DNA from 4 places in the Colwellia sp. Bg11-28 genome. Region 4 is predicted to be linked to each of the others. Evidence: predicted binding sites of a transcription regulator. Region 4 holds the regulator's gene; each other region holds the start of a gene.
What was found. Region 4 encodes sigma-54, which starts transcription at its own class of promoters, with help from an activator protein. Its sites were predicted from a motif close to GTTGGCACGNNNNTNGNNT; they were not measured.
Positions count from the first base shown of each region.

Region 1: CXF79_RS09915 (ANTAR domain-containing response regulator) is a predicted target of sigma-54. The motif match lies at 4,783-4,801, and genes of this name have one in related genera.
Region 2: CXF79_RS07475 (FimV/HubP family polar landmark protein) is a predicted target of sigma-54. The motif match lies at 1,369-1,387, and genes of this name have one in related genera.
Region 3: CXF79_RS06865 (PEP-CTERM sorting domain-containing protein) is a predicted target of sigma-54. The motif match lies at 2,815-2,833, and genes of this name have one in related genera.

Region 1 covers NZ_PJBA01000006.1:679,559-687,238, forward strand. Annotated here, with positions in the region: gene CXF79_RS09885 (MBL fold metallo-hydrolase) at 1-500, opposite strand, end outside; partial or broken gene CXF79_RS23620 (DUF6435 family protein) at 594-773, shown strand; gene CXF79_RS09895 (AI-2E family transporter) at 1,366-1,545, shown strand; gene CXF79_RS09900 (AAA family ATPase) at 1,566-2,168, opposite strand; gene CXF79_RS09905 (LysR family transcriptional regulator) at 2,449-3,399, opposite strand; gene CXF79_RS09910 (enoyl-CoA hydratase/isomerase family protein) at 3,545-4,357, shown strand; gene CXF79_RS09915 (ANTAR domain-containing response regulator) at 4,872-5,531, shown strand; gene CXF79_RS09920 (CmpA/NrtA family ABC transporter substrate-binding protein) at 6,165-7,550, shown strand.
Region 2 covers NZ_PJBA01000006.1:107,323-115,002, forward strand. Annotated here, with positions in the region: gene CXF79_RS07465 (4-phosphoerythronate dehydrogenase) at 1-41, shown strand, start outside; gene CXF79_RS07470 (aspartate-semialdehyde dehydrogenase) at 100-1,119, shown strand; gene CXF79_RS07475 (FimV/HubP family polar landmark protein) at 1,503-5,012, shown strand; gene truA (tRNA pseudouridine(38-40) synthase TruA) at 5,370-6,149, shown strand; gene accD (acetyl-CoA carboxylase, carboxyltransferase subunit beta) at 6,313-7,170, shown strand; gene folC (bifunctional tetrahydrofolate synthase/dihydrofolate synthase) at 7,230-7,680, shown strand, end outside.
Region 3 covers NZ_PJBA01000005.1:313,387-321,066, forward strand. Annotated here, with positions in the region: gene prsT (XrtA/PEP-CTERM system TPR-repeat protein PrsT) at 1-2,692, shown strand, start outside; gene CXF79_RS06865 (PEP-CTERM sorting domain-containing protein) at 2,879-3,646, shown strand; gene CXF79_RS06870 (c-type cytochrome) at 3,901-4,203, opposite strand; gene CXF79_RS06875 (DUF3630 family protein) at 4,406-4,717, shown strand; gene CXF79_RS06880 (DUF523 domain-containing protein) at 4,717-5,196, shown strand; gene CXF79_RS06885 (hypothetical protein) at 5,342-7,680, shown strand, end outside.
Region 4 covers NZ_PJBA01000018.1:815,140-822,819, reverse strand. Annotated here, with positions in the region: gene mgtE (magnesium transporter) at 1-849, opposite strand, end outside; gene CXF79_RS20745 (HPr family phosphocarrier protein) at 1,331-1,606, opposite strand; gene rapZ (RNase adapter RapZ) at 1,622-2,476, opposite strand; gene ptsN (PTS IIA-like nitrogen regulatory protein PtsN) at 2,712-3,164, opposite strand; gene hpf (ribosome hibernation promoting factor) at 3,273-3,560, opposite strand; gene CXF79_RS20725 (RNA polymerase factor sigma-54) at 3,587-5,104, opposite strand; gene lptB (LPS export ABC transporter ATP-binding protein) at 5,212-5,952, opposite strand; gene lptA (lipopolysaccharide transport periplasmic protein LptA) at 5,957-6,565, opposite strand; gene lptC (LPS export ABC transporter periplasmic protein LptC) at 6,552-7,121, opposite strand; gene kdsC (3-deoxy-manno-octulosonate-8-phosphatase KdsC) at 7,118-7,663, opposite strand; gene CXF79_RS20700 (KpsF/GutQ family sugar-phosphate isomerase) at 7,663-7,680, opposite strand, start outside.

The DNA.
Region 1 (7,680 bases), on a different contig from region 4:
TTCAATCCTGCAACGAACTTGGGAGCATCTCTATCGTTTAATCGCTTGAGCGTATCAAGATCTAGATGGTCATAATGATTATGAGATATAAGAACGATATCTATTGAAGGCAGATCATCAAAGGCAATACCAGGTTTAACGACTCTTTTGGGTCCAGCAAATTGAACAGGTGAAGCTCTGAGTGAATAATGAGGATCAGTTAGTATGTTTAAATTATCAATCTGAATAAGAACTGATGCATGGCTGATTACAGTAATTATTGGCTTTACCGATCTTTGGCTAGAGGGTTTAAACTGCTTGGAGTCAATTTCATCTGGCCAAGGAGTAGACTCACTTATAGCCTTAATTTTCCAACTGAGTAGGTCAAATATACTTTTATCGTCAAAAGGCTCAATGTTATCAAATTTAACACCGTCAAAAGGGGCATTAGTCTTTGTATAGGGTTGAGATACACAGGAGGATAGTAAAACGGTAAATATTAACGCTGAGAGTTTTTTCATTTAGCTTGCTCATTTTTTTCTTAGTATTTATTTAAAACCAAAAACATATTACGTAACGTATAAACTTAGATATTAAATTAAAGGTTGATGAATATGTTTTCAATATTTAAGGAAGACCCAATTAAAAAATTGGACAAACTTTATGAAAGTAAACTTGAAGAAGCTATGTATGCCTAGCGTAAAGGCGATATAAAATCATACGCAATGATCACAGCTGAAGCTGAAAAATTTAAAATACAAATTTTAGAACTACAAGCATCTTCAAAAACATAACAGCTTATTATGGAGACTTCTCAGTAATATGGTTCGAATAATTTATTAGAAAATATATCGCCACAAATGTATTCAGAGAGTCCGAAAAGAGCACAGTGGCAATTCAACAGTGAACGAGCTTTGTTGGTTCAGTTGACCTAGATAAATATTCAAAATATTTATTCCTTCTTGGCACATAGAGTTTATACGATCCACGAACTAAAAAAGTTCACACACTTAACTATAAAATAACATCTCACAGCGTTTAAATTCGCTAGTTATTGATGTTAATGTCCGCTTTCCTATCTTTGTTAACATTAAGCTAGTGATCATTTTTATGGGGCAAGATCAACTAGCCACAAGCTGACATTAAGCTTTTGTGCACCCACAATCATTTTAACCAAAATTTCTGCCCACTTGTGAGGCAGGTTTAAGCTGTGAGTTCATCTAGAAATGCTCATTTTAGCTTTGAACGGACATTAATTGCTTTTATTTATCTAATTTGAAATGTTCAGTTAAATATAAGTTATGGAAGTCCAAGCCTGCATGCTCTTATTAGAAGTAATGCTTTCTTACAAAAGCCATTTAAGGAATAACTTCCCAAGTAAATACTGTGATAAAAATAATTATTATAAATTTGCATCTGGTCACTATTATTGTCGCAGTAATTTTATTTGGTGGTATATGGGGATTTTGGGGAGTGTTTTTTGCTATTCCACTTGCGACTTTAGTAAAAGCGGTTTTAAGCGCTTGGCCTTCAAATAACGAATTTCCAGAGCAGAAAAAATGCTAATCGATTAGCATTCCGCTTGGTTATGGTGCACTTTTTTGATAATCATCCATAACTTGTTCAATAGTCTTGATGCCAAACATTACTTTATTAATGAACGATTCCGAACTATGAATCAAGTTAAAGTTAGGATGCTTTGACCAAATAGTTTTTAATTTATTATCAAGCTCAATAGCGGCCTTTTCTGACTCATTGCGAATAGGGTTGTTACTTTTAATGCTTTCACCTGATTTAGCTGCGCTTTCGAAGAAAATGACTGCATCGTAGCGTAAAAGCTCTTCTTCAATACTGGTATTCATAGAGGTGAAAAAATTTTCATCATTTTCTGGCCAGTATGCTAATCCATCTAATGAGCCACGGTCGCATAAAATAATACTGTTTTGAAAAGTAGTACGTTGAATATCTTCTAAATGCTTTTGTAAATTAAAAATTGCAATTTGTTGTGTTTTTAGTATCTGGTCATTAGTTGAGCGTTCAATACCACCACTGAATATCATTGTTGCCGCTTCAGGTACGGTTGCTATTTTCCCTAAAAATTCACGACGAATTAAGTCGAGAGCTGTTGTTTTACCGCCACCAGGACCGCCAGTAAGTACGATACGTTTTTTTATATTAGCAATATTCATGGGCATTTATAGTGAAGATATTTTTATCACTGTAGCTTGCGGCTAAAACCCCTTCAAGCTTAATTGTAAATATTTATAGTCAAACAATGCATATTTACATCTGTGGAGAACGTCCGCTTTCGTATCTTTGTTAACATAAAACAGGGTTGTTTTGACCAGTGAATTAGGTCAGGTTTGTGGCACAAGTGACGTTTTTCATTTACCAAGCAACTAAAAGTAGTTTCTTGGTAAATACATGAACAACTTACTAAGGTCATTTAATACAAACACTTTTATTGCGCTAAGTTTTGTTGTTATACATTTTGTCGAATCCAGGAATTCGGGTCTCCCAAATTGGTCTTTTATCACCAACGACTTCTTTAAGCGTTTCGATAAATAATTTGGTTTTTAAGGGGGAATTTCGATGCGGATATACGGCATAAAAAGTTCCGTAATCAGCTAAATTGATATGTGTCATGATTGGTATAAGTTTGCCTTCTAGCACCTCATTCTCAATCATTTGTGCCGTTGTTACTGTGAGCATTTCTCCAGCTACGGCAGTATTGATTAGCATTTCAACTTCATTAACCTTATAAGCGGTATTTAGCTGAATAAATGCTTCATTTCCTGTGTTATCAAGGTATTTAATTTTATCAATCAATAACCCCTGAGCCGAATATACCACTGCGGGTAGGCTTTCTAGCTTGGGTATTGTGGTTGGTTTTCCGTGTTTTTCAATGAATGAAGGAGCGGCGACGATTAACAGTCTATTTTGCGCTATTTGTTTAGCAATTAAGTTGGACTCTTTTGGTTCTCCAATTCGAAAACCTATATCAAAACCTTCACCCACTAAATCGACTATTCGATCTTCTAAAAGCAATTCTATGCGAATATCTGGGTACTGCGCCTGAAACTTCAAAACAGCTTGCTGCACATATTGTCGACCAAACAGGGTAGAGCTGGAAATTTTTAGCTCTCCTCTGGGCTCACTGTGATAGTTTTCTGCTAAGCGTTTTGAGTTATTGAGTAAGTCTCTCAGTTGCTTTGCTTGATTCACCATTTCAGAGCCTGCGGCCGTTAATGATAATGAGCGGGTAGTACGATTTAATAAATGTACGCCAAGCTCTTTTTCAAGCTTCCCTATTTGCTTAGAAATAGCAGATCTGTTGACATTTCTAAGCTCTGAAACTTTTACAAAGCTACCTAGTTCTGAGACTTCTAGTAAAAGCAGCAATCGGCTAGCGAGATCCATACTCACCTCATTGGTTCCTGTTTGGAATCAGTATAGTTCATTTTACCTTGTTTTTAGATACTTATCTTAATCGTATTATAGCTGCGTAAACTCGACGTGACGGATTAATTGTCGCAGCACTAACTATCTGATGAGGAAGAATAAAATGAAAAAATTAATGATAACCCAAGAAGCTGGCGTGGCTACTGTGTTAATTAAAAACCCTCCTGTAAATATTTTAACGATTGATTTAATTAACGAGTTAAACGCATTTATTCTGTCATTAAAAGATGATCGTGAAACTAAAATTGTTGTTTTTAAATCGTTTCATGAGGCATTTTTTATTGCCCACTTAGATCTTAATGTTATTAACGGAACGTCAGGTGGACAAGCCGCATCAATAGAGTTTAATCACATGATTGCTAATATCAAAGCGATGAAGCAGCTCTCTATTGCTGTAGTTGACGGTGTGGCTCGTGGTGGCGGTAATGAGTTTGTTATGGCATGTGATTTAGCATATGGCACGGAAAATTCGGCTTTTGCTCAACCGGAATTATATATTAACATTCCAACGGGCGGTCAAGGCGCAGTGCAGTTTGCTCGCCGTTTAGGAAAGGGTAAAGCACTTCAAGCATTACTAACTGGCGCTGACTTTACAGCACAACAAGCCGAAACTTTAAATATAATCACTCAGTTTGTTCTTAAAGCTGAGCTTGATGCATTTTTAGCGCAATTGTTATCAATCATTGTCGGCTGGGAGATTCGCGACATTGTGATGTATAAAGAAATTATTGCCGCCTCAATCAAAGATGAAGCTGTCGGCACAGAACTTGAGTTACGATACTTTTTAGAACGAGCGAAAGAAGAAAAAACACAAGCCATCATTGCTGCATTTCTTAAACATGGTGGTCAAACTGAACGTGAGGCTAATGACATGCAGGGCATTTTTGTAGATACGGCTGTAGAGCTCTCAAAATAGAGTTGAATCACAAAACAGTGTGGCAACCTCAAAAGGTAGGTTGCCTCTACCATCTTATTAACTGATTATTAAATTCAAAGATTATGCGTACTAACAGGGTAGATAAAATATATTACATCAGTTTGATCACCCATTACCTCTAATAAACCCCAATCAAAATAACCGCAAACGAATATCCTTTCGTCTGTCGACATACTTAGCTGTAGGCAGCACAATTATCGCGGCGGCGAGATATACATGGCTATTTCTAATGTCGTTTACTCCTGATAGCTCTTGTTTTTATTGACGTTATCTAATCGTTCAGTCATTAACCAATGATACTTTGATGTGCGCTGTTATATTGAGTTTTAGCTTTTGTGGTGCAAGTAACCATAAGTCCCATGACGAACAATTCACTAAGCTTATGTAATTTAAGGATAATAATAACTGGCTTGGATTTTGTATTAGGTTTTAATGAAAGAAGCAATTGTGATTACATAATTGTAACTAAAAAAACACCTAGGTTGACAAAAACATGAGCCTTAACAATAAACAGGTTAATAAAAAGAACTTGTTGCATAAAAAATCAATGGATCCAGTAATAAAAGATATCACCGTACTTTTAATTGAAGAGCAACCAAACGTTAGTTCTATGCTAAAAAATGCATTAATGGATTTTGGTTATCATATTACTAAACACATCTCCTTTGATGACAATATTATTGAACAAATTGATTTGTGTAACCCCAGTATTCTTATTCTAGCAACTGACTTACCTAGTGAAGAAATTTTGAAAGAACTCGCAGAAATAAATCAATTATTACCTTTGCCCATTGTTATATTTGCTGAGAATGATTCTCCTAATGTGATTAAAAATGCGATTAAATCTGGCGTAAGTGCTTATGTGGTTAATGAAATATTACCTCAACGACTCAAAAGTATTATTTCAGTTGCAAACGAACGCTTCAAAGCTGTTCAGTCTTTACGTAATGAACTTAAACAGGCGAAAACCCAGTTAGAAGGCAGAAAGTATATTGAAAGGGCGAAGGGGCTTATCATGCAACAAAAGAACATAAGTGAAAATGAGGCTTATAGTAAGCTCAGGAAAATGGCAATGGATCAAGGATGTTCATTGGCGATGGTGGCAAAAAATATTATTGATGTTTGTCAGTTGTTATCAACATCTAAAGCATAGCGAGTGTGTTCTGATATGGTGCATTTCATTATTATTGTGCAGTTAAAGTCGCTAATCAAAGGAAATAATTGCTTTTAGCCCAGTAAAAACGATGAATTTAATATTGGCACATTATCTGCTTTGTAATAAGTAAGACGATAAATAAGTATTACTTACTTTATCGAACATAGTATCGAATTAGCGATTGGACTGAATACAGAAACAAGTACAAAGCTAGGTACACAAAAGAATAAAATTGAGTTAACACACAGAATAAAATGTTTTTATCAACGGCGATAAAAATAAAGTAATGCCAATCAGATTAATTAAGGGTTCAAATTTTAATGAGGATAAATTTTTAAGAACAAGGCGCTTGATTGAGCAATAGCTGGCTATTGAGATTGAAAGCAACGATGTTATTGGATATTTAGACCATTTTAAAAGATCACTGAGTTAGTCTGATTGGTGTAATAAACCTAGCAGCAACGGCGCTGCGGGATAATGATAGGCATAAGCCTTACACTATACGAGCAATGGCGCTCATCAATAAGCAACCTTAACGGGTTGACTATTGGTGGGCGTTTTTTTTTGATTTTTTATTAGTTTTTAATATTTACTATTTAACATTTTTATAAATCCTACAAGGAATTCATTATGAATTGGAAAAAACCTATAACCTCTAGCCTAAAAAGTTTGTCGCTGAGCATTGCACTCGTTTGTGCGGGCACTTATATCGCTCATGCTGAAACGCTTGGCGAACCAGAAAAAGAAGAGTTGAAGTTCGGTTTTATTAAATTAACTGATATGGCGCCGATTGCTATCGCTTATGAAAACGGCTACTTCGAAGACGAAGGTTTATATGTCACGATTGAAGCACAAGCTAACTGGAAAGTACTATTAAATGGTGTGATTGATGGCACGTTAGATGGTGCGCATATGCTTGCGGGTCAACCTATTGCAGCCACTATGGGATACGGTACTAAAGCACACATAATTACGCCTTTTTCAATGGATCTAAATGGTAATGCCATTACCGTTTCAAACGATATCTGGAAAAAAATGAAGCCAAACATTCCTAAAATGGCGGATGGCAGACCTGTTCATCCAATTAATGCTGATTCATTAAAGCCCGTTATAGAATCGTTAGCTTCAGAAGGTAAGCCCTTTAAGATGGGCATGGTCTTTCCTGTTTCGACACATAACTACGAGTTACGTTATTGGTTAGCTGCCGGCGGAATACACCCTGGTTATTATGCTCCACACAAAGGGGATAACTCAGGACAGATTGATGCACAAGCCTTGCTTTCAGTCACTCCGCCACCACAAATGCCATCAACAATGGAAGCCGGTACTATTCATGGTTACTGTGTAGGCGAACCTTGGAACCAACAAGCCGTGTTTAAAGGTATTGGTGTACCTGTGGTGACTGATTATGAAATATGGAAAAACAACCCTGAAAAAGTTTTTGGTATCACAGCCGCTTTCGCTGAAAAGTACCCGAACACTACTATTCGTTTAACACGTGCGCTTATTCGAGCCGCTAAATGGTTAGACGACAACAGTAATGCGAACCGTCCTGCAGCAGTGAAAATATTGTCTCAATCTAATTATGTTGGTGCTGATTACGATGTTATTGCTAACTCAATGACAGGTACCTTTGAATATGAAAAGGGTGATAAACGAGCAGTGCCTGATTTCAACGTATTCTTTAGATATAACGCAACCTACCCATATTACTCTGATGCTATTTGGTACCTAACGCAAATGCGTCGTTGGGGACAAATTTCGGATGATAAAAGTGATCAATGGTACAAAGACTTAGCAGCAAAAGTATATCGTCCTGATATATACGCTAAAGCGGCTCAATCATTAATTGACGATAAGTCAATTCCTGCAAATGAGTTTCCAGACTTTACTAAAGAAAACGGTTTTAAAGCACCACAACAACACTTTATAGACGATATTGTTTATGACGGAAATCAACCTAATGCTTATTTGGAAAAATTTAAACTGGGTCTTAAAAAGGGTGACAAGCTTTAAGCGCATTTCTTTAAAGATAAGTTTTAAAGGTAAGCCTTTAATGACTTATCTTTAAAGGAAAATCGTTAAGAATTCGCTAAAAGCTAATGATAGATAAGGAGTCACGAATGAGTTTAACAACAGTAAATTT
Region 2 (7,680 bases), on a different contig from region 4:
ATAGCGATGTACCGCATCGTTTAGGTTTTAATAAAAATTAATTTAAACTATCGAGACGACTCATTTTTTTGAGAAAGTCTAATGAAGAGAGAGAGGAACATGGCACAAAAATTTGATGTATGCATACTTGGCGCAACAGGGTTAGTTGGCAAAACTATTATGGAGATTCTTGAAGAACGAAAGTTTCCAATTAATAAATTATATCCCTTAGCCAGTGCTCGCTCTGCAGGTGAAATTATTGAATTTAATGGTCAGAGCATTGAAGTATTAAATGCAGATGATTTTGATTTTAGCCAGGTACAAATTGGTTTCTTTTCTGCCGGTGGTTCTACTTCAGCTAAATTTGCTCCAATAGCTGCTGAAGCTGGCTGTATTGTTATTGATAATACCTCTGAATTTCGCTATGACGCTGATATTCCTCTTGTTGTGCCTGAAGTTAATCCTGAAGCGCTGGCTGATTACCGTAATCGCAATATAATAGCTAACCCTAATTGCTCTACCATTCAAATGTTGGTAGCGTTAAAACCAATTTATGATGCTGTTGGTATTAGTCGTGTAAATGTTAGTACTTACCAATCGGTTTCTGGCGGTGGTAAAGAAGCGATGGATGAATTAGCGAAACAAACTGCTAATCTATTAAGTGGTAAGCCAGTAGAGAGCAAAAAGTTTTCACGTCAAATAGCATTTAATGTTATCCCACAAATTGATGATTTCTTAGAAAATGGTTACACCAAAGAAGAAATGAAAATGGTTTGGGAAACTAAAAAGATTTTAGGCGATGAAAACGTACTTGTTAACCCAACAGCTGTTCGTGTTCCTGTGTTTTTTGGACATGGCGAAGCCTTGCATATTGAAACGAATTCACCTATTTCAGCTGATGAAGTTAAAGATTTATTAGAGCAAGCTCCTGGTATTGTTGTTTGTCGTAATGATGAAGACTTCCCAACTCAAATTGGAGATGCGAGCGGAAAAGATGATACTTATGTTGGTCGTATTCGTGAAGATATTAGCCATAGTTGCGGCATTAATATGTGGATCGTTGCGGATAATGTTCGCAAGGGTGCGGCAACGAATAGCGTACAAATTGCTGAACTATTGGTAAAAGATCATTTAAGCTAACTTTTACTACAATAGTTAGTATATAAAAACTCGTCAATGATGGTAAATATACCGTTGTTGACGAGTTTTTTAGTTTTTAACTTTTAATTTTACTGTATCAGTCCTTTAAAAGCCCAATTGACTTTATAACAGGAATAAAGTTAATTAGTAGTATATTCCCCCTCAAAACAAAGTATAGATTTACACAAGAGTTACAATAAGAGGAGACTTATTGATTGAATTTGCTATTATCTTGTTAGTTAATGGTTTTTTGGAATAATTATTGCATTTTATCTTCCTGATAAGCTTTATCTCTTAGTCAGGTAAAGTAATGCGGTATTTTTTTGGCGCTATAAATATAATGAACAGTGCCATAACTTAAATTAGTTTATTAGGACATCCTTATGCAACATTTATTGCGCCTGTGCCTATGGCAGGCGGTTATTATTGGCATACTTACGGCTCACTTCCCCGTTAATGCAGAGGAAGAACGCGGCATTCGCATGCGAGGACCTAAAAGTAGTGATGTTTTTCCTTATGATAAATACGGCCCAATCACCTCTAAAGATACTTTATGGAACATCGCTACTCGAGTTCGCCCTGATAATCGCTTGAGCGTTTATCAAGTCATGCAGGCGTTATATCAAGAGAATCCACAAGCGTTTGTCGATAGCAACATCAATTATTTGGTTGAAGGGCAATATTTAAAAATACCATCGTTTAATAACATGATGGCAATAAATACTAACAGTGCGAAGAAAAAGTCTGAAAGTGATAGTAAAGCTTGGAAGAAAGCACAGCCAAAAACACCTAAGATACCAGTATTTATAGAGCCTAGCGTTAAGAAAAAAGACTTAGAGACGGTAAAAACTGAGATTAATGACCAATTGCAAAAAATTGATGGTCAGCAGCAGGAACGATTAGAACATATTCAAAATGATATCTCAGACTCAATTGATGGTTTACAAGCTATTTTAAAAGAAAATGATGATTTACGTCAGCAACTTACTTCCTTTAATGACAAGCTTGGCATCATGCAGGATGAGGTAGCGAAAGGTAAAGAAATCAAGCTGCAAATGGACGATATGATCAAGTTGCAGCAAGCCCTATTAGCAAAAGCTGAAGCCAGAGAAAAAGAACTTTTATTAGAGAGACAGCAGGCTGCACTTGCGGAACAAGATATCATGTCAAGCTTGTGGTTCAAAATTGCCATGGGCACTCTGCCAGCAATCCTGATACTACTTTTACTGGCTCTTTTGTTTAAACGCCGAAAACAGGCCTCGGATGAAGTTTTCTTCAACGAATTAGACAGTAAAAAACAAGAACCTGTCGCCAAAAAAGAGAGCACATCTGAAGAGTTATCACTTGATGATGAGTTAAACTTGGACGATGAGCTTGATTTATCACTTGATGGTGAGTTGAACTTGGACGATGAGCTTGATTTATCCCTTGATGATGAATTGAATTTAGACGATGAGCTTGATTTATCACTTGATGATGAATTGAATTTGGATGATGACCTGTCTATAGATTTAATAGAAAGTGATGATGACGTTATCCATTTGGATGAAGACGATAGCTTAGATGATCTTGAAGACATCCTACTAGATGATGAAAGTGACGTTGATATTCTTGATGGTGGTGAGTTGGATCAAGATGACTTAGATTCATTATTATCAGGTTTAGATGATGAAGCAGAAAATACAGAAAGTGAAGAACTTGAAGGGGGAGAGTTAAGCCAAGATGATCTAAATGATTTACTTGGTGGCTTAGACGATTTCGATGATGAAGACCTAGTACTTGAAGAATCTTCCGAAGAAAAGAACGAACCAGCAGAGATAACGGACCCAGATGATATTGATGCGCTGCTTGATTCGGTAAGTGATTCAGACAATGAGCCAGCAGAGGTAACGGACCCAGATGATATTGATGCGCTGCTTGATTCGGTAAGTGATTCAGACAATGAGCCAGCAGAGGTAACGGACCCAGATGATATTGATGCGCTGCTTGATTCGGTAAGTGATCCAGACAATGAGACTGCAGAGGTAACAGACCCAGATGATATCGATGCGCTGCTTGATTCGGTAAGTGAATCAGTGAATGAGCCAGTCGATGTAACAGATCCAGATGATATCGATGCGCTGCTTGATTCGGTAAGTGAATCAGTGAATGAGCCAGTCGATGTAACAGATCCAGATGATATCGATGCATTACTTGATTCGGTAAGTGAGTCCGTGAATGAGCCAGTTGATGTAACAGACCCAGATGATATTGATGCATTACTTGATTCTATAAATGATACCGCAGAGGTAACAGATCCAGATGATATCGATGCGCTGCTTGATTCGGTAAGTGAATCAGTGAATGAGCCAGTCGATGTAACAGACCCAGATGATATCGATGCATTACTTGATTCTATAAATGATACCGCAGAGGTAACAGATCCAGATGATATTGATGCGCTTCTTGATTCGGTAAGTGAACCAGTGAATGAGCCAGTTGATGTAACAGACCCAGATGATATTGATGCATTACTTGATTCTATAAATGATACCGCAGAGGTAACAGATCCAGATGATATTGATGCGCTTCTTGATTCGGTAAGTGAATCAGTGAATGAGCCAGTTGATGTAACAGACCCAGATGATATCGATGCATTACTTGATTCTATAAATGATACCGCAGAGGTAACAGATCCAGATGATATTGATGCATTACTTGATTCTATCAATGATACTGCAGAGGTAACTGACCCAGATGATATTGATGCACTACTTGAATCAATGTCGGGTAATGCTACAACACCTCAACACGTTGTAAAACAAGATTCATCAGAAGCAATAAATCCGTTGGAACTTGATGTGGGAAAGGATGAAAATAGTACTATTGATAAGGTTACTGATAGTACATTAAGTCCAGAAGACCATAAAATTCAAAATGAAAAAGCAGAGAATGAAGCTAAAATATCCGCATTTACCGCTGAATATGTAACACCATTTCTTACCGCTGACTTTACCGATATTATTGCTAAAGAAAGTGACGATGAGCTAGCTTCAGAAACACTAATAAGTAATGAAAGTAATGAAAGTAATGAGTTAGATGATGAACTAGATATTGATGCACTTATTGCTGATACCATCAGTAAAGATGAAGCAACAAGAGACTTTCAAGAAGATAAAAGAGACGACGTTGGTGATGAGTTAACTGATTCATCAATTGATGAAACGTTCAATACTCAAATCGATGGTGGTTTTACTGAGGCTGAATTAAGTCAATTATTAGCAGATGATTCAATGGAAGATGATACTGAACAAGCGGAAGGTATTTCACCTGAGTCGATAGTTCTATCACCTGACTTTACCGATGAAGATGTGCTAGCTGGTTTGTTATCTGAAATGGCTGACGAAGAACCACTTGAAGAAGCTGATGAATTAGACGTTATAGATGAGTTAGCTAATGTTGATTTTGATGAGCTATTAGCCAATATTGAAGAGGAATCAGCGACTACGCCAACGAAACACGATGAGATTGAACTGATCTTTGAAGGTGATGACATAGGTGATGATTTAATTGATGATAGCCTTAGCGAAGAAAGTGTTCAAAACTCCCGGGAAACAGAGCCAACAGAAGATTATGTCTCTGTCGATGAGCTCATCTCTGATAGTTTAGATGAGGGTGATGCGTCAGAGCCTTATGAGAAAACCAATATTGACGTTGGTTTAGGTAAATTTTCTCAAAATGATAGTGGTGTGGATGTTGATGAAGATGGCTCAATGTCGAGTAAATTAGATTTAGCGAAAATGTATATAGAAATGAATGATGAAGAAAATGCCCAAGTAATCTTGCAAGAGGTAATCTCCAAGGGAGATAAAACTCAGCGAGCAGAGGCACAAGCATTATTAGATTCATTGTAAGGCGTTGATATATACCCGTGACCATTCAAAATGCATATTTCAGTGGGAGAAAAAACGATTTAGGCAAGGCATTGATTGTAGGGAATGGTTGTTCCATTCTCAAAATCAATAACGATGTATAAATCGTTTTTAGCCCCATGGTAGAAGCGCTTGATCAATCCCATTTTATTGTTGCGTCAAAGAAATAGGGAATAAGCCTAATTTAATTGACGCGCCTCAAACTGAAATTGCTCAAGCACTCTGAATCGAACATTTTGAATGATTACGGGTATAAACTAACAAGCAATAGCCTAACGCTATAAAATAAAGGATAATGCGCAGCGAAAATAATCTCCTCATTAGAAAAGGTAGACTTGTATGCGTTATGCGTTAGGCATTGAGTATGATGGTAAAAACTATTGTGGCTGGCAACGCCAAAATAATGTTATCACTGTACAAGAAAAGTTAGAAAAAGCATTATCTAAAATTGCGGATGAAAAAATTGAAGTGGTTTGTGCCGGGAGAACCGATACAGGGGTTAATGCAACCAATCAAGTGATCCACTTTGACACCGAAAAAAAACGCAAAGATACCGCTTGGACTTTAGGCGTAAACACTCACTTACCTTCTGATATAGCTGTTGCTTGGGTAAAGAAAGTTGATGATGAATTTCATGCTCGCTTTAGTGCCACAGCTAGAAATTATCGTTATATTATTTACAATAAACCCCTTCGTTCAGCAATATTGAGTCATGGTATTAGTCATTGTCATTTCGCTTTAGATGAAAATCTTATGCAACAAGGCGCTGATTATCTTCTCGGTAAACATGACTTTACCTCGTTTAGAACGGTGCATTGTCAATCTCATTCTGCGGTTCGGACTATAAAACATTGTCGGGTGACACGACAGGGTGATTATCTTGTAGTTGATATCAAAGCCAATGCTTTTTTACACCATATGGTGCGAAACGTTGTTGGTAGCTTAATGCGAGTTGGTCAATCACAAGAAACACCACACTGGATGAAAGAAGTTTTATTGGCTAAGAATCGTTGTGTTGCAGGTGTTACGGCACCACCAGAGGGGCTATATTTTGTCGATGTAGATTACCCTGAGAACTTTGAGTTACCTAAAAGCCGTTTAGGGCCATTGTTTTTATAGATAGAAAGTTTAATCAAATCACAATTATTTACTGAGCAGACCAGTTTTTTCTATATTCTATAGGTTATACTATGGTCTAATGTGCGGTTTAGAATAGAGTTTGATGGAGTGTCTCCATCAATAAACCGACAGATATTTCGTTGCAACAGGCCAAAATAAAATTATGAGCTGGATAGAAAAAATTCTCCCGAAAGCAAAAACGACTCAAAAAAGTAGCATTCCTGAAGGTGTATGGAGCAAATGTTCTTCATGTAATGCCGTGCTTTATAAAGCTGAATTAGAGCGTCAAATTTCAGTATGTCCTAAGTGTGATCACCATATGCGTATCAGTGCTCGTAAACGTATTGATAGCTTTCTTGACCATGATAATCGCATGGAATTAGGTGAAGAGTTTGAAGCACAAGATATCTTGAAATTTAAAGATTCTAAACGATATAAAGATCGTCTTAGTGCTGCGCAAAAAAATACCGGTGAGAAAGATGCTCTCGTTGTAATGAAAGGTGAATTACACGGCATGCCAGTTGTTGTTGCTGCGTTTGAATTTGCATTCCTTGGCGGTTCAATGGCTTCTGTAGTCGGTGCTCGTTTTGTTAAGGGTGTAGAGTATTGTTTAGAGCATAATCTACCCTTTATATGTTTCTCTGCTAGTGGCGGTGCCCGTATGCAAGAAGCACTTTTCTCTTTAATGCAAATGGCAAAAACTAGTGCTGCGCTTGCTAAAATGAGTGAAAAAGGTCTTCCTTACGTTTCTGTATTAACCGATCCAACGATGGGCGGTGTATCAGCAAGTTTAGCTATGTTAGGTGACATCAATGTTGCTGAGCCAAAAGCGCTAATTGGTTTTGCTGGACCACGTGTTATTGAGCAAACCGTTAGAGAAAAATTACCTGAAGGTTTCCAACGCAGTGAATTTTTATTAGAAAAAGGCGCAATTGATATGATTATTGATCGCCGAGAAATGAAAATTACTTTAGCGCGTATGTTAGGTAAGTTTATGGGCCAAACTAGCGTTGTTTCGTAATTAGTATCAACGAATAATCGCTATTGTCTATTTAACTCAAATCACTTGTTGATGAATAAATGTCAAAATACAATTCAAGCCACTATCAAGATTTAACTAATCTCGATCAGTGGCTTTATTATTTAGAAAACTTACATAGTACTGAGATAGATCTTGGTTTATCTCGTGTTGGCAAAGTTGCGGAACGTTTAGCTATAAACTTGAATTTTGCTAAGGTTATTACTGTTGCGGGCACTAATGGTAAAGGTACCACCTGTGCTTTTATTGAAAACGCCTTACTCAATAGTAAAGAACTTGCTTCACAGCGAGGTGTTGCCGTTTACTCATCTCCTCATATTGAGCGCTTTAATGAACGTCTGCGGATAAATAAGCAAGATGTAGAAGATCAGGCCCTAATCAATGCTTTTAAACGTATTGAAGTTGCTCGAGAAGATATTTCGCTTAGTTACTATGAGTATACAACTTTAGCTGCATTACTCGTGTTAATGGAAACTATGCCAAGCTTTATTA
Region 3 (7,680 bases), on a different contig from region 4:
TCAACAAGGCAAGTTTGCTAATGCCGTTATAGATTATAAGAATGCAGTCCGATTGGCACCTAAAAACGTTGAAGCACGTCTAGGTTTAGGCAAAGCCTACCTAAATCAAGGTAACTATGTTAGTGCTGAAAAAGAATTAGACAGAGCGGTAGATCTTCAAGCAAGTTATGCACAAGCAGCTACTTTGTTAGCACAAGTGAAAACTCGCCTTAATAAATTTGAAGAAGTTGAGCAACTTGTTGAATTAAGCGAAGAGCTTAACGATAATGACTATCTTATTATTTTAAGCTATGCGGGTATGTCATCTCTTGCTAATGGACAAATAACTAAAGCACAAGATTACTTTTCTCAAGCCACCGCTATTTTGCCTAATAGTCCCTACAGTAAACTTTCTCAAGCTTATTTATATTATATAGATAGAGGTTTTGCACAAGGGATACAAATTATAGATAACTTGTTGACTGAGAAGAGTGCATTTCCCGAAGCCTTTTTGCTACAGGGGTACTTATATTTTGCTCTAGCAAGTTTTGAAGAAGCAAGTGATTCATTTTCTCTTTATTTAGATAGTTATCCTCTTGATCAAAATATTCGTTTTTTCTTAGTTAATAGTTTAATTAAGGCAGGAAAATTTGAACGAGCGAATACTCTCACTGATGAGCTACTCGCTACTTTCAAAGGCTCAGCACTTGCCTTACAGTACAAATCTCAAATTGAATACCAAGCTGGTAATTATATAGAAGCCAAAGAATATGCAAGCCAAGCGGTTAATGCCGATGACAGTTTTGTCATTGCCCATATGATTGCAGGTATTAGCTCTTTCCAACTAGGTGAGTTAGAGCAGGCATACGATTACCTGATCTCTTTAGAGAATATTTTACCAACAACTCACCCTATTAATGCTATTTTGCTATCGATAAAAATAAAATTGGGTCATACCGATGATATAGCTTTATCTGTAGATAAACTAAAAAGATTAAAAAATAGCGATAGTGATGCTGATTTATTACAAATCAGCAGTTTAGAGCTATTGAAAGCAGGTGACCTTTCCGGTGCACAATCCTTATTAAATAAAGCGGCCCAAGTTTCACCTAACAATGTCGATTTGCAAGTTCGACAAGGCGCACTTTTATTAAGCCAACGAGATTTGTCAGGTGTTAAGTCGCTAGAACATGCTCTTAGCATTGATGCTAGTTTACACGATACAGAGTTTGCATTGGCTCGCCAATACCTTAGAAATAATGAGGTACCCAAGGCAAAAACTATAGCAAATAAGTGGCTGAAGTCTGAAGACCATCAAGTATCAGGTAATATATTAAGCGGCTTAATTGCCATGAAACTAGAAAAAGTAGATGAAGCTGAAAAGTCTTTCCAAGATGCCTTGGCAATAGAGCCTAAAAGTATTAGTGCAATCTATAATTTAGCAATTGTTGCTGCTTTTAATAAACAAATGGCAAAAGCCATCGATGGTTTTAAAGAGGTCATTGAACTAAGCCCTAATCATCATAATGCTATTCGTCGCTATACAATTCTGCAAACGAGACAAGGAAATTCAGCAGACGCAATTTCATTTTTAAATGCGTTACATGAGGAAAGTAAACTTAGTGATAACAATATTCATAAAAACTTAGTTATTGGTTTGGCACAAAATCTGCGTATAAGTAAGCAGGTACCTGCGGCCATTGAGTTGTTAGAATCGATGAAAACAGAAGAGAATTTATCGGCACGTTACTGGTCAGTATTAGCTAGTAGCTATACGCAAACCCGTCAATTAAAAAAAGCATTATCTACTTATGAGCTTGGTCTAGAAGAGGCGCCTAGAAGCTATATTCTAAACGTAGGCAATATTGCCACATTAGAGGTGCTACAGCAGTATCCACAAGCTTTAGCATTATCCAAAGTAGCGAATGAATACTTTCCTGATGATAATAACTTGATGACAACTTTGGCCTATTTAGAATTAGCCAACAATAACGTTCAAGCCACTAAACGACAACTCAAGCTGCTAAAAGACAAAGGTGTCTCTAATTATCTTATTACAGCTACAACGGCAAAGATCGCTATAAAAGAAAATGAATATCTTGAAGCAGTAGAACTCTATAGTGAGTTATATGAGCAAATACCCAATAGTAATAACGCTATTAACTTAGCAAGAGCTTTGCAGTTTTCCAAGCAAGGGGATGAAGCTGAGCTTGTTTTAGAAAATTTCCTTGATGAGGTAGTTAATGATAATCGAGTGAGAATATTACTTGCGCAGCTATATGTTATGAATAATGTGAATAATAATAAATCAGCTCAGATTATTAGCACCTACCTAAAAATTGTCAAAGGGCAACCGAATAATGTCGCAGCATTAAATAATCTTGCATGGCAACAATATCAGAGTAATGATATAAAAAATGCTCAATTGAATATTGAAAAAGCATTTGCCTTAGCGCCTGATAATGTGAACATTCTGGAAAGTTATGGCGTGATTCTAGTTGCGAACAAGCACTATGAAAAAGCTATATCGGTCCTCTCTGATCTTGAAAATAAAGGCTCAATGGATGTCAGCGCTAAAGTGAGTTTAGCTGAGGCGCACATAGCTGTTAACCAGTATAAGCAAGCCAAGATGATATTATCTAGTTTGGATGTCCATGATAGTAAATTGAGTATAAAAATAACTAAATTAAAGCAAGAAGTAGCTCAATATTGATTAAACGAGTAAAGAGATAGCCATTGTCAAAAAATTTTACACTCTGATATTCTGTGTTTAATACTTTGAATCGAAATATTCATTACTATATGTTTTTTATGATAAAAAATATATTTTAATTATTTGGCATAATAAATGCTTATATAAATTCAAATAACAAACTTTGAATGCCTAAAAGGAAATTTCATGAATTTATTAAAAACTTTTGCTACAGCTTCACTAATCGCTCTTGCAAGCTTCGGTGCTAATGCATCGCAAATTACTTCTGGTGGTGTTACTTGGGATCCTGATTTTGATAATGGATTTACTAGTGATTTTATTTCTACTGGTGTTTTTAAACAATATTATGTTGCTGGTACTGCACGCGATGGTATTGCTGTAGGTGACAAAATAAGCGATTTTAGCTTAGTAAAATTGGATGATACATTAGAAGGTTATGGCTTTTTAGAGACATTTAATGGCCAAAATTCATCTGAATACTGTGTTACATGTGATGTTTTAAGCTTTACTTTCACAGATTTTAAACTTGATAGCTTAACAGGTTTTGGTGCACCAGTATTCACTGGCGGTAGTGCTGCAATTTTTGCTAACTTAGGCGGTCTTCCAACTAGCTATGCTAGTGCATCTGATGACTTACTTTGGTTAGAATTAGACGCTGTTATTAATCCATTAGCTGGTGACGGTGTAGGTTCTACTATAGATGTACTTGGTACTGTTGCTGGTGCAGCATTTAGTAATGCATACTTTGATGTTATTGGTGGCGCTGCTGCAAGTAATTTTGATACTGATAGTGAATTGTTTGGTAGTGACTTAGCATATAGCTCTGCTCGCTCTGCTGGTCAAGATACAGGTACTTTTATTGTTAATGGTAACACTATCCCTGAACCTACTAGTTTAGCTATCTTCGGCTTAGGTCTTTTAGGCTTAGCTGGCGCAGCTCGTCGTAAAGCTTAGTATTGCTAAATAGCAAACTTTATTGGTTTGACTATTAATCAAGTTTTAGACAAAAAAACCTCCGTTAGGAGGTTTTTTTATACCTGCAATATAGGAATATGAAAGTGAAGTCATATTGGACCAAGGGTCAGTAATAACTAAAGGTTAGATGCTTTTGTGTTCTCTAGACTAGAGCATCAATAGCCACATACAAAAAAGCCCCAGTTTAACTAAGTTAAACTGGGGCTTTTTATAGGACTTGAAAAAGCGAAAGCTTATTTCATGTTAGCGTAGTAAGCCGCTAAGTTTTCCATGTCGGCAGGAGAAAGCGCCATAACCATACCTTTCATTGTAGGGTCGTTACGTTTGCCTGATTTAAAGTCGTTAAGTTGCTTTGTAAGGTAAGCTTCTTTTTGACCCGCTAAGTTAGGGTAAGTTGGTACAGCAGAAACACCAGCAGCACCGTGACAAGCTGCACACATTACTGATTTTGCTTTACCAGCTGCTGCATCACCAGCAAATACAGGAGATGCCATCATAACCGTCGCTGTTGCAACAGCAAACATAAGTTTATTCATAGTTTCACTCTCTTTGGTTCTAAGGTATTTGTAACCAAGGTCAAATGCAAGCATGATAGCTGAGTTACAAAGATAAAATTCTCTCTTGAGTATATGAAAATTAGAGGAACTTGTCGTGGATTTTTTTGTCAAAAGCCCTGATTAACATCAAACTTTAGTCGTATAATTAACTATATTTTACAAGATATGAACATTGGTGATTATGAACTCCGTTACAATTCCACAAAGTCTTGAATCGTTAACATATCAAGTAGACTACTTGAACGTAACATTTAAAAACGACTGGTACCAAGAAAATATCGCAACATTAATTGACCTGCTATTTTTACCTATCATGCCAGTTACTATGCAAGAGAAGATTATTGGCGCTGATCGAGAAAATATTCGCTTTCGCTGGGATAATAATAATTTTGTGTTGAACTTTGATTACTATAGTCAATCATGCTGGATCGAAGGGCAAGATAGTCCAAGTACAGAGCAATTAGCAACCCTTCACTTGGCTATGACAAAATAATGAAAATAAGTGAGCAACCCATTAATAAGATTTTAATCAGCTCATGCTTTTTAGGTGAGCGCGTTCGTTATAACGGAGTGGTGAAACCACTTGTGAACAAACTATTGCAGCAATGGCAAAAACAAGGTCGCTTAATTTCTATATGTCCTGAAGTTATTTCAGGGTTACCTGTTCCGAGACCACCTGCAGAAATAGACCCGAACACAAAGCAAGTCATCACGATAGAATCTATTGATGTCACTGAACAGTTTGATAAAGGGGCTAAAATTGCACTACATTTATGTCAGCAGCATAATATTCAATTAGCCCTATTAAAGGAATCAAGCCCCTCATGTGGTAGTAATACTATTTATGACGGAACATTTAGTCAGAAAAAGATTATTGGGGAAGGAGTAACAACCAAACTTTTACGAGTACATGGCATCAAAGTATTTTCTGAAGCTTCTATTGAAGAATTGGCTGCACAAATTGATAAGTAGTCTTTTTCAATAAATACATAATAAAATTGCTAGTCTAAATATACTCATTACCAATCAAGATGGATGTTTCAGAGTCCTGCACTTTGAATGATACCGGGTATAGTATAAAATGTGCTGCAAGGGAACTGAACTATATTGACGAGTAATGAATACAAACGAAGCAACTACAAACGTGAATAATTTACAGAGTACGCAGACCTATAAAGCTGGAAGTAAGGTTAAGCACTTTCATCAATTTTTTACTGCTTATCTTATTGTCATTTTTTTGGTTATTGTTGTTGGATTATCCACAATAGTGTTTTTTTTAGCACAGGAGTACAAACACTCTCAAACGTCAATAACTGAACAGCTTTTTTCATTACAAACACAATATCTACAACAAACTTACCTGATTAATGCTGATAAGCTTATTGATAGCATATTGAAAAATATCGATTCGAATGATTTGATCCCTCTTCAACAAGCACTTTCTCTACAAAGTAAAAAACTATCATTACTAAAATCTGAATATAAAAATAGTTATCAACAATGGTTTTCTAGTAATAATCTTGCTATGGACCTACTTACACGTATTGAATCAAGTCATACAAATAATGAATTAGTAAAATCTAAATCATTAATTCAACTTGATACTTTACTTGATGCCATCAACATTCAATTGAATAATCAACAGACAGACTCAAAGCAAGCTGTGCTGCTCTCTAAAGTAGAAAATAAACTCACCAATATAGTGGTAATGCTTAAACGCTTGAATTTACAAACGCCACAAATAACATTTGATCAGTTAAGTAACAAAATGGATGAAATGTTTGTTACTGACTATGCCAAGCAATTGGCAAATCAACAGGATGAAAATCAAGGAATGGCTGACATTGTCAGAGACTTCATTCGTTTTGAAGATCTCATATTAAAAGATGATTTATTGGCTAAGTGGCAAGATAACTTGCACTTAATAGAAAATTATAAACAACAGCTTCTTGCCCAGCAGGAACAATTGAAAAAGATTATTGATGAGCAGTTAGGAAGCCAGCAAGAGGTTGATTCTGTATTGGCAATTAGTGATTATGCAGGAATCAATAAAGAAGCTGTATTGTTTAGTTTATTACCGATATGGGTAGTTACTGCTATTACTGCTGTACTCGTAAGTAGTTCAGGTTTACTTTTGTTAATTCGAAGAAAAATAAAAGTGGCTAGCCAATTTAGTGTCAACTGTATTACTCGTATCATAGGAAGTGAAACTAGTTCATTGACAGCTGAAGAGAAAGATAGTTTCTCCCAGCTACGTAATCACGCCTTCTATAGTGCTGAAACTGAACAGTTAATAAAAAAAATTCAACAGATAAATTCCTACAATCACAATGAAGTGGAGTACTTAGCGCTTACTGATAAAAATCAAATGTTGGAAGAGAGAATCATTAAGTTTGACTCGTCAGAAAAATCCACATCAGAGCTCTTAGTTGAACAGCAGCGCTGTAAAGATCTTCATCTAGCTGCGATAAAGCAGTTAGTTTTATTAGGAGTTAGCTCAATTGCGACAAAGATAGGCGCTAGCAATAAAGATGATGCTGGCGAAGCAGATAATCACTTGAATAATGCTCACTATCAAGGCCTGGATTTAGTCAGACAATTAAGGCAAGCAAGTTATTATCGCTATTTACAAAGTAGTGATGCCTTGTTGACATTAAGTGATGTGAATCTTGTAGCCCTCATTCAGGCTGTTGTGCTTAACTCACGTAATGAGTTAATTCTCTGTAATAATAAAATTTCGGTGAATATTGATGAAAAAATTCTCCCTAAGGTAAACCTAGATGTAGCATTATTCAGTGAAATGTTTAGCATTTTTATCATGTTGCTGTTCTCTCAGCAAAAAAATAGTCAGTTATCGCTCAATTTACAGTTGGTTGATAAAAATAATGGTCAACAAAAAATATGCTTTACTGGCCAAATTCAAGATGAAGATGACATAGTCTGTTTGCCACAAGCGTTGCAAGCTTTCAGTGATGATAGTACCGAGCAAAGTGAGCTTGGAGACTACTTCTTTACTTTATTGAAAAACCAGCACGGCTATGATGTTAGCGCTAAATTAACCGAGCAAGCTTATAACTTTAGTTTCACTTTACCCATAGCTGTTGCGGATAATCAACAAGGGTCTCATTATCCCGTATTGTCATTACCGGATCACTTAGCTGATATTGAAAAGGATGTTGTAAAATTAGCAGCTAAATATTTTGTTAGGCCTATAGAGGTATTACTTGCAGTAACGGTACCTGAAAAGTATCAGCGTTTGCAGCAATTGCTGCAAGGTATGGGATTACAAATTACCTTTGTCAGTTGTGAATTAATGTTACAACAACATTGGCAAAGTGGTCGTTTCGCGGTACTGATAACAGAGATAGAATGTCAGCTCTTCACTAGATTTACGATTGATGAGGGAGAGGAACACTCTGCTATAGTCGCCATAACACGTGGAGTGTTTAGTTTAGA
Region 4 (7,680 bases):
TTTAATGACGGGAGCAAAGGTATCTGCCTCATCATCTAAACCAGCCATACTCATCATGGAGTGTTCTGCATTTTCACGAATGATATCGATGACATCATCAATGGTAATACGACCTAGTAAGTGGCCTGCGTCATCAACAACGGGTGCAGAAAACCAATCATGACGTTCAAAAAGTTGCGCAACATCTTGCTCGCCCAACTCAGCTTGCACCGCTTCAACTTCAGCATTAATCAAACTAGAGACAATGGCCTCTGCTTTAGCTGTTACGATTGCTGCTAGTGATACTGCGCCAATAAATTTATTGTTACGATCAACAACATAGAAAGAGTCGGTTGCGTCAGGAAGGTCACCCTTAAGGCGTAAGTACCGTAATACCACATCAACCGTTACGTCCGGACGTAAGGTGATAGTATCGGTATTCATCATACCACCAGCAGTGTCTTCCTCGTAAGATAATGCTGTTTCGACACGACTACGGTCTTGCGAGTCCATCGAGTTCAGTACTTCATTATAAATACTGTCTGGTAGGGTACGGAAAACTTCAGCTAAATCATCAATATCCATGCCTTCGGCAACAGCAGCAAGCTTTTCAGGTCGCATGCTTTTAAGAATACCTTTACGAACTTCTTCATTAAGCTCTTCAAGTACTTCACCGTGAAAGTCAGGATCAATAAGTTGCCATAATACTGGGCGGCTTTTAGCAGTAGAAGACTCTAAAATAAGGGCTAAATCATAAGCAGGCATGTGCTGTAATAGTTTTCGCACGTAGACGAACATACCACTGCCAAGTGCTTCGTTGACTTGTTGTAATCTTTGTTGGTTATACTCTTGTTCTGATATTTCTGGCATAGCGACTCTGCTTCTGTAATGTATAGTGCACAGAAAACCCTCTAAAGAGTGTATCGCTGAGAACGTCGCGAAACGGAGGGTCATACCTATTGGACTAATTAATTGTACAACTTAGAACTACATTAGCGAGCTTAGAACAAGTGAAATTATTTAAATATAGTTATTCTACATTTCATTAATTTTATGATGATATCAGTTTGCTAATGAGTTCCCAAAGGGCGAGTACCTAATAAAGGCAAAGGCTTACATGCATCGTTATTTATATTGACAAGGAAATTACCATTCTCTTCAATTAATGCCTTACCCCTAAGCCTTTTCATTCTCGCTAAGTGGGCAATAAATTGGTCCACTTGGTATTATTATTGATGAAAAGAATAACAGCTTTCTTTGGAAAACAGCTGAAAGTCGGCTTAAGTTTATCGTAACTTAGTGGTTTTATCAGCTTTTTTATCTTATGAAGGGAGCTTTTATATAGTCTTTTTTATTCAGCTTCGTCGAACTTATCAGAAATAAGTTGGCATATTTCAGCGAGTGCCAACTGTGCGTCTTTGCCTTGTGCGGTGATATTTACCATTTTTCCTTGACCACCTGCTAGTAACATTAGCGCCATAATACTACCAGCGTCGGCTTCTTTACCGGCTAATTCTAGGGTGATTTTCGCGGCAAATTTTTGGCTTAATTGCGCTAATTTAGTTGCGGCACGAGCGTGTAAACCCAATTTATTACAAATGGTCACTTGTTGAGAGATAACATTCACTGTTGTGCTCACTTATTAGGTAGATTTAATATCAATATCTCTATGATGCGTTTGTATATCATCACGCTCTTTACGGAAGTTTTTAGCTAACATCTCAGCGATATAAACAGATCTATGCTTACCACCAGTACAACCAATGGCTATAGTGACATAGCTACGATTATTTCGTTCTAGATGTGGTAACCAAGTCATCATAAAACTGTTAATTTGCCAAATAAACTTAGTCACTATAGCTTGGCTGGCAAGAAAGTCTTTTACTTCTTGATCGACGCCTGTTTGACCTTTGAGTGATTTTTCCCAAAATGGATTAGGTAAGAATCTAGCGTCAAATACATAATCAGCATCAACAGGAATACCGTGTTTAAAACCAAACGATTCAAATACTAATACCATAGAGCCTGTTTTTTTACCTAAAATCCGCTCTCTGACTAAATCAGCCAATTGATGAGGGCTAAGTTGACTGGTATTTATATATAGATCGGCATTAGTAGATATAGGCTCGAGTAATGATTTTTCTAAAGCAATTGCTTGATCAAGTGCCATATTCTCTTTAATAAGGGGATGCAAACGGCGTGTTTCACTAAAGCGTCTGATTAAGTCATTATCATCGGCATCTAAAAATAACGTGTTAACGTCTACTGCTTTAGGTAAATAAGCAATAATTTCTGGGATATCTTCTGGGTCTTTCGGTAAGTTTCGAACATCGAGACTTACCGCAACGTTTTCATAGTCATTGATAACAGTATGGGTTAATGCCGGCAGAAGATTAATAGGGATGTTGTCTACACAATAATAACCAAGATCTTCTAAAACTCTTAGTGCAACCGATTTACCTGAGCCTGAGCGACCACTAACAATGATTAATTTCATTTATACTATTCCGAATGCGCGGCAACTTATACCCAAGCCACATGAAGATGCAGGTTTCAACTGGAATTAGAAACGCCTTTAGGCAAGACATTGATTGAAGAGAATAGTTATTCTCTTGTCGAAATCAATAACGTAGCATAAAGCGTTTCTAAACCAGCCCTATGGCGGCCCCTGAGCCGCTTATGCTCAGCGGTCCTGAAACACACAGCTTCAAGTGGCTTGGGTATATATATTGCTAGCTTGCTTGTTGAATTAAGTTATAGAGTGCCTGATTATCATTGCATTTTCGTACTTGCTTGATCATCTTTTTATCACTAAATAGTTTAGCAATATTTTGTAGCGTATCTAAATGTTCTTGGCAGCTATTTTCGGGCACAAATAAGGCAACAAAAATATCTACGTCTCTATTATCTATGGCATCAAAATCGATTGCCTTTTCTGTTGTTATTAACACCGCAACAGCTTTACTTGTATTGGGCAATCGACCATGTGGGATCGCAATACCGTTACCTATACCAGTGCTACCCATTTTTTCTCTATTGAGTAAACTATCTAATAGTTCATCTTGCTCTATATCAGTTATTTGAATCGCAGCGAGTTGACAAATTCTTTCTAGAATACGTTTTTTACTGGTTACTGCTACATCACAACTAGTACAGCTTGTTGTTAATATTTCGGATAATTGCATAATCGTGTTAATGGTTTTAAGGCGCCACTTACGCTAAATCATTTAGCTCAGGACGCCTGCTTTAATAGGCTTTAATTACTTTAAAGCGGTCTTTCGGGCTAACTCAACTTAATGATGAGAAACCTTAGCTTTATACTTAAGAATCTGCCTATCAAGTTTATCAACTAAGGTATCAATAGAGGCATACATATCGGTGTTGACTGCAGAAGCAAATACTTCACTGCCATTCATATGAACATTAGCTTCAGCTTTTTGATTAAGCTTTTCTACGGTAAGTACAACATGGACATTATTAATGTGATCAAAATGTCGTTCTAATTTTGAGAATTTTGTATCGACATATTCGCGCAATGAACTAGTTACTTCAACATGGTGTCCAGAAAGATTAATTTGCATAAACATGATCCTTTTATTGTAGTCTTCTAAAGTAAACTCTTACGTTGATTTGACGGTGGTATCGCTAATGATTCTCGATATTTAGCAATTGTACGTCGTGCCACTTTTATTCCCTGCTCAGCTAATAAGTTAGCCATTTTACTATCACTTAACGGTTTAGCAGGTGTTTCCGCTAAGATAAGTTTTTTAATCAAAGAACGAATTGCTGTAGATGAACATTCACCACCATTCTCTGTACTGACATGACTAGAGAAGAAGTACTTGAGTTCAAAGATGCCTCTTGGCGTGTGCATATACTTTTGTGTTGTAACACGTGAGATGGTGGATTCGTGCATATCAACAGCTTCAGCTATATCGTTTAGTACCATAGGTCTCATGGCTTCAGCACCATGTTCTAAAAAACCTTGCTGGCGTTGAACAATACAATTGGACACTTTAAGTAGTGTGTCATTGCGAGATTCTAAACTCTTAATAAACCATTTAGCTTCTTGCAAGTTGGATCTAATAAATTGTCCATCATCAGTTGACGACTTCATTGTTTTAGACATTGCCGCATACTGTTTATTAATCGACAATTTAGGTGCAGTATCAGAATTTAATTCAACGACCCAACGGCCATTTTTTTTCTCAACAGAAACATCTGGAATAACATACTGGTCATCGCCTTTAATTACCGCATCACCCGGACGAGGGTTCAAGCTTTGAATTAAACGCATCACTTCACGTAGCTGATCTTCTTTTAATTTGGTTTTACGCATTAACTGGCGATAGTCTCGATTACCAAGTAGATCGATATGGTCGTTGATTATTAATTTACTTTCTTTCAGGTAAGGGGTATCAGCACTAAATTGATTTAATTGAATAAGTAAGCAATCAGGAATGGAGCGAGCTGCGACACCAATAGGATCAAACATATTAATACGTTTTAATACGGCTTCTACTTCATCAAGCTCGAGCCCTTCAGTGCCAACACTCTCTAAGATATCTTCTGGTGATACAGTTAAATAACCGGCGTCATCGACTGCTTCTATAATAGCAATTGCGATGGTTTTATCAGTATCGCTGAAAGGGGTTAATTCCATTTGCCATAATAAATGATCTTGAATGGAATCAGTGGTTTCACCCTGATAGGTGTAGTCATCAGCAGGGCTACTTACTGCGCCAGTATTTGATACCCCAGCACTGTAGCTTTCTTCCCAAGTAGTATCTATATTTAGTTCTTCTGGTATATCACTTTTTTCCATCGCCTCAGTAGTACTGATTTCGTCAATACTGGCCTGCTGTTCTTCACTACCATCACCCGCAGGTTGATCCGTTTTTTCTTCATTAGTATTGGATGAAAAGGCTTCTTCAAGATTATTTTGTTCACTTGAATTATCACTTTGAGCTTTTTCATCAAGTTCAAGTAATGGATTGCTCTCTAAAACTTCTTGAATTTCTTGTTGTAACTCTAACGTAGACAATTGCAACAGCTTAATAGCTTGTTGCAATTGTGGAGTCATTGTTAAGTGTTGTCCAATACGGAGCTGTAGTGTAGGGCGCATCTAGGTTATATGATTTCCTATTTATTATTCTTAGTAGTTACGCTATTACAATGGGTAACTACTATTCTATTAAGCATTCTGGCTAAATATACTAGCCTATCGCTTTACTATAGCGTGAATTGTTCGCCAAGGTATACATCTCTGACTTTTTGATTAGCAAGAATTTGATCTGCATTACCTTGCGCAATAATTTCACCATGACTAACTATATAAGCATGCTCACAAACGTCTAATGTTTCTCTCACATTATGGTCTGTGATCAAGATACCTATGCCTCGCTGCTTTAAGTGTAAGATGATTTTTTTAATGTCGCCAACCGAAATTGGGTCAACACCAGCAAAGGGCTCATCTAATAAAATAAATTGAGGATCTGCAGCGAGTGCTCGGGCAATTTCAACTCTTCGTCTTTCGCCACCGGATAAGCTCATGCCGGTATTGTCTTTGATATGACAAATGTGAAACTCTTCTAATAAATTTTCAAGTTTCTCAGCGCGCTGGGTTTCACTAAGCTCTTTACGTGTTTGTAATATCGCCATAATATTATCAGAAACAGTTAGCTTTCTAAAAATTGAGGCTTCTTGAGGTAAATAGCCAATACCGCTTCGGGCTCTTTCATGCATAGGAGCAAGGGTAAGGTCTTGACCGTTGAGTTTGATCGAGCCATTGTCATTGGGGACTAAGCCAACAATCATATAAAAGGATGTGGTTTTTCCGGCGCCATTGGGGCCTAATAAGCCAACTATTTGTCCTGCGTCAACTTGCAAACTAACATTCTTAACGACTTGTCTACTTTTATAAGACTTCGATAAACCATCGGCAATCAGTGTATTTACAGGTGTTGTTTTCACTGTGTTAGTTGTCACTACTGTCGCCTTCTTTTTCTACTACCTTGTCAGTTGGTTTTTCTTCTTTAGATTTTTCGTAAGTCTCTTTCTGTTTCTTGAGTACCGTTGGTTGTAAAATAGTAGTAACAGGCTGATTATTAGCGCTCCGTGCTTGTAGTTTTTCACTGACAGTATTATAAGTTATTTCATTACCACTGACTTCACTTCCAGCTTGCTTGACTAGGGCATTACCTGAAATAATGATTGTATTCGAGTTAGGGCTATAGGTTATTTCATCTGCCTGCAAGGTAATTAAGCTACCATCTTCTAGTTGTTGCTCGAATATAGCAGGTTTGCCTTTTGCCAAATAAGTTTCATTTTTTTCATCATTCTTCTTATTAACTTGACTAAAGACTTTAACTACATCGGCGGTAATAGAAATAGAGCCTTGACGAATAATAACATTATCTAAATAACTGATAATTTTATTTTTTAGATCGGCATCTTGACTTTCAGCGACTATAATTATTTCCTGTTCCAAATCTTTTATTGCCGCCAAAGCGTTACTGACAAAGAGTAAACTTGAGGCTACGGCTAAAACTGAAACTGTTTTTTTAATTAAATTAACTTTCATCATGTTTTTTATAAATAGTACGTTCATGCTGGATTAAGGTCATTTTTTTTGTGTTTAAATCGATAATTAATCCTGAGCCGTACATGGTGAAATCTCTTCCCACCACAACAACTGATTGCTCTGAACTAATGATATTGGTTTTTAAATCTAATGCTATTGTTTTGCAGTGAATCTCTTTTATTAAGCCGTCAATTTCTGTCGCTTTAATATGTACTTGATTCTTTAGCTCTACACGGTTGTCTTTGTAAAGTGTCGCTTCTTGCGCACTGACCTTCCATGGCTGGCCTTCTTTTTGCGGATATAATGTGTAATTCGGCAATTCAAAGTAACTGACTTCCAAATCAGAGTAATGCTCCATTCTTTCTGCTTCAATAGTGTGGGAGAGTTGCCCTAAGTCACTATAGATTTTACTTTCTAGCTGCTCAGCAATAAAATCCGGACGTTGCTCATCAACAATTAAAGTATCTTGTTCTATTGATGCACTACGCCATTCAATAATGCCATAAATTAGCGCACTAAGCAGTAAGACAAATAGCGCTAGGCTATTTAATCGATTCATATACTGGCGCCTGATGCATTGTCTAAGCTATTTTGGCTTTGCATGATCAAATCACATGTCTCTCTTACGGCGCCAAATCCACCACGAGTAAAAGTGGTATAATTGGCAGAACGAAGAACTAAAGGATGTCCATCGGAAACACTAATGCCTAAGCCAACGGCTTCAATACAAGGTAAATCAGGTACATCATCACCAATGTACGCTACCTCTTCAATAGTAATGTTTAATTGTTCAATTAAATCAATTAATGCAGGTAACTTATCTTCTTGGCCTTGAATAATATGTGCAACATTTAATGCTTTCATACGATACTCAACGATAGCTGAAGTTCTTCCCGTAATAATCGCAACATCAACGCCACTAGCACCTAAGGCCTTAATGCCAAAACCATCTTTTGTATGAAAAGCTTTTAGCTCTTCACCATCATTGCCTAAATAAATTCTGCCATCAGAAAATACACCATCGACATCACATACCAGTAACTTTATTTGTTGCGCTTTAGCTAAAACGTTGTGTTCTACATTGCCATATAGGGTATTCATTAAAGTACTCCGGAACT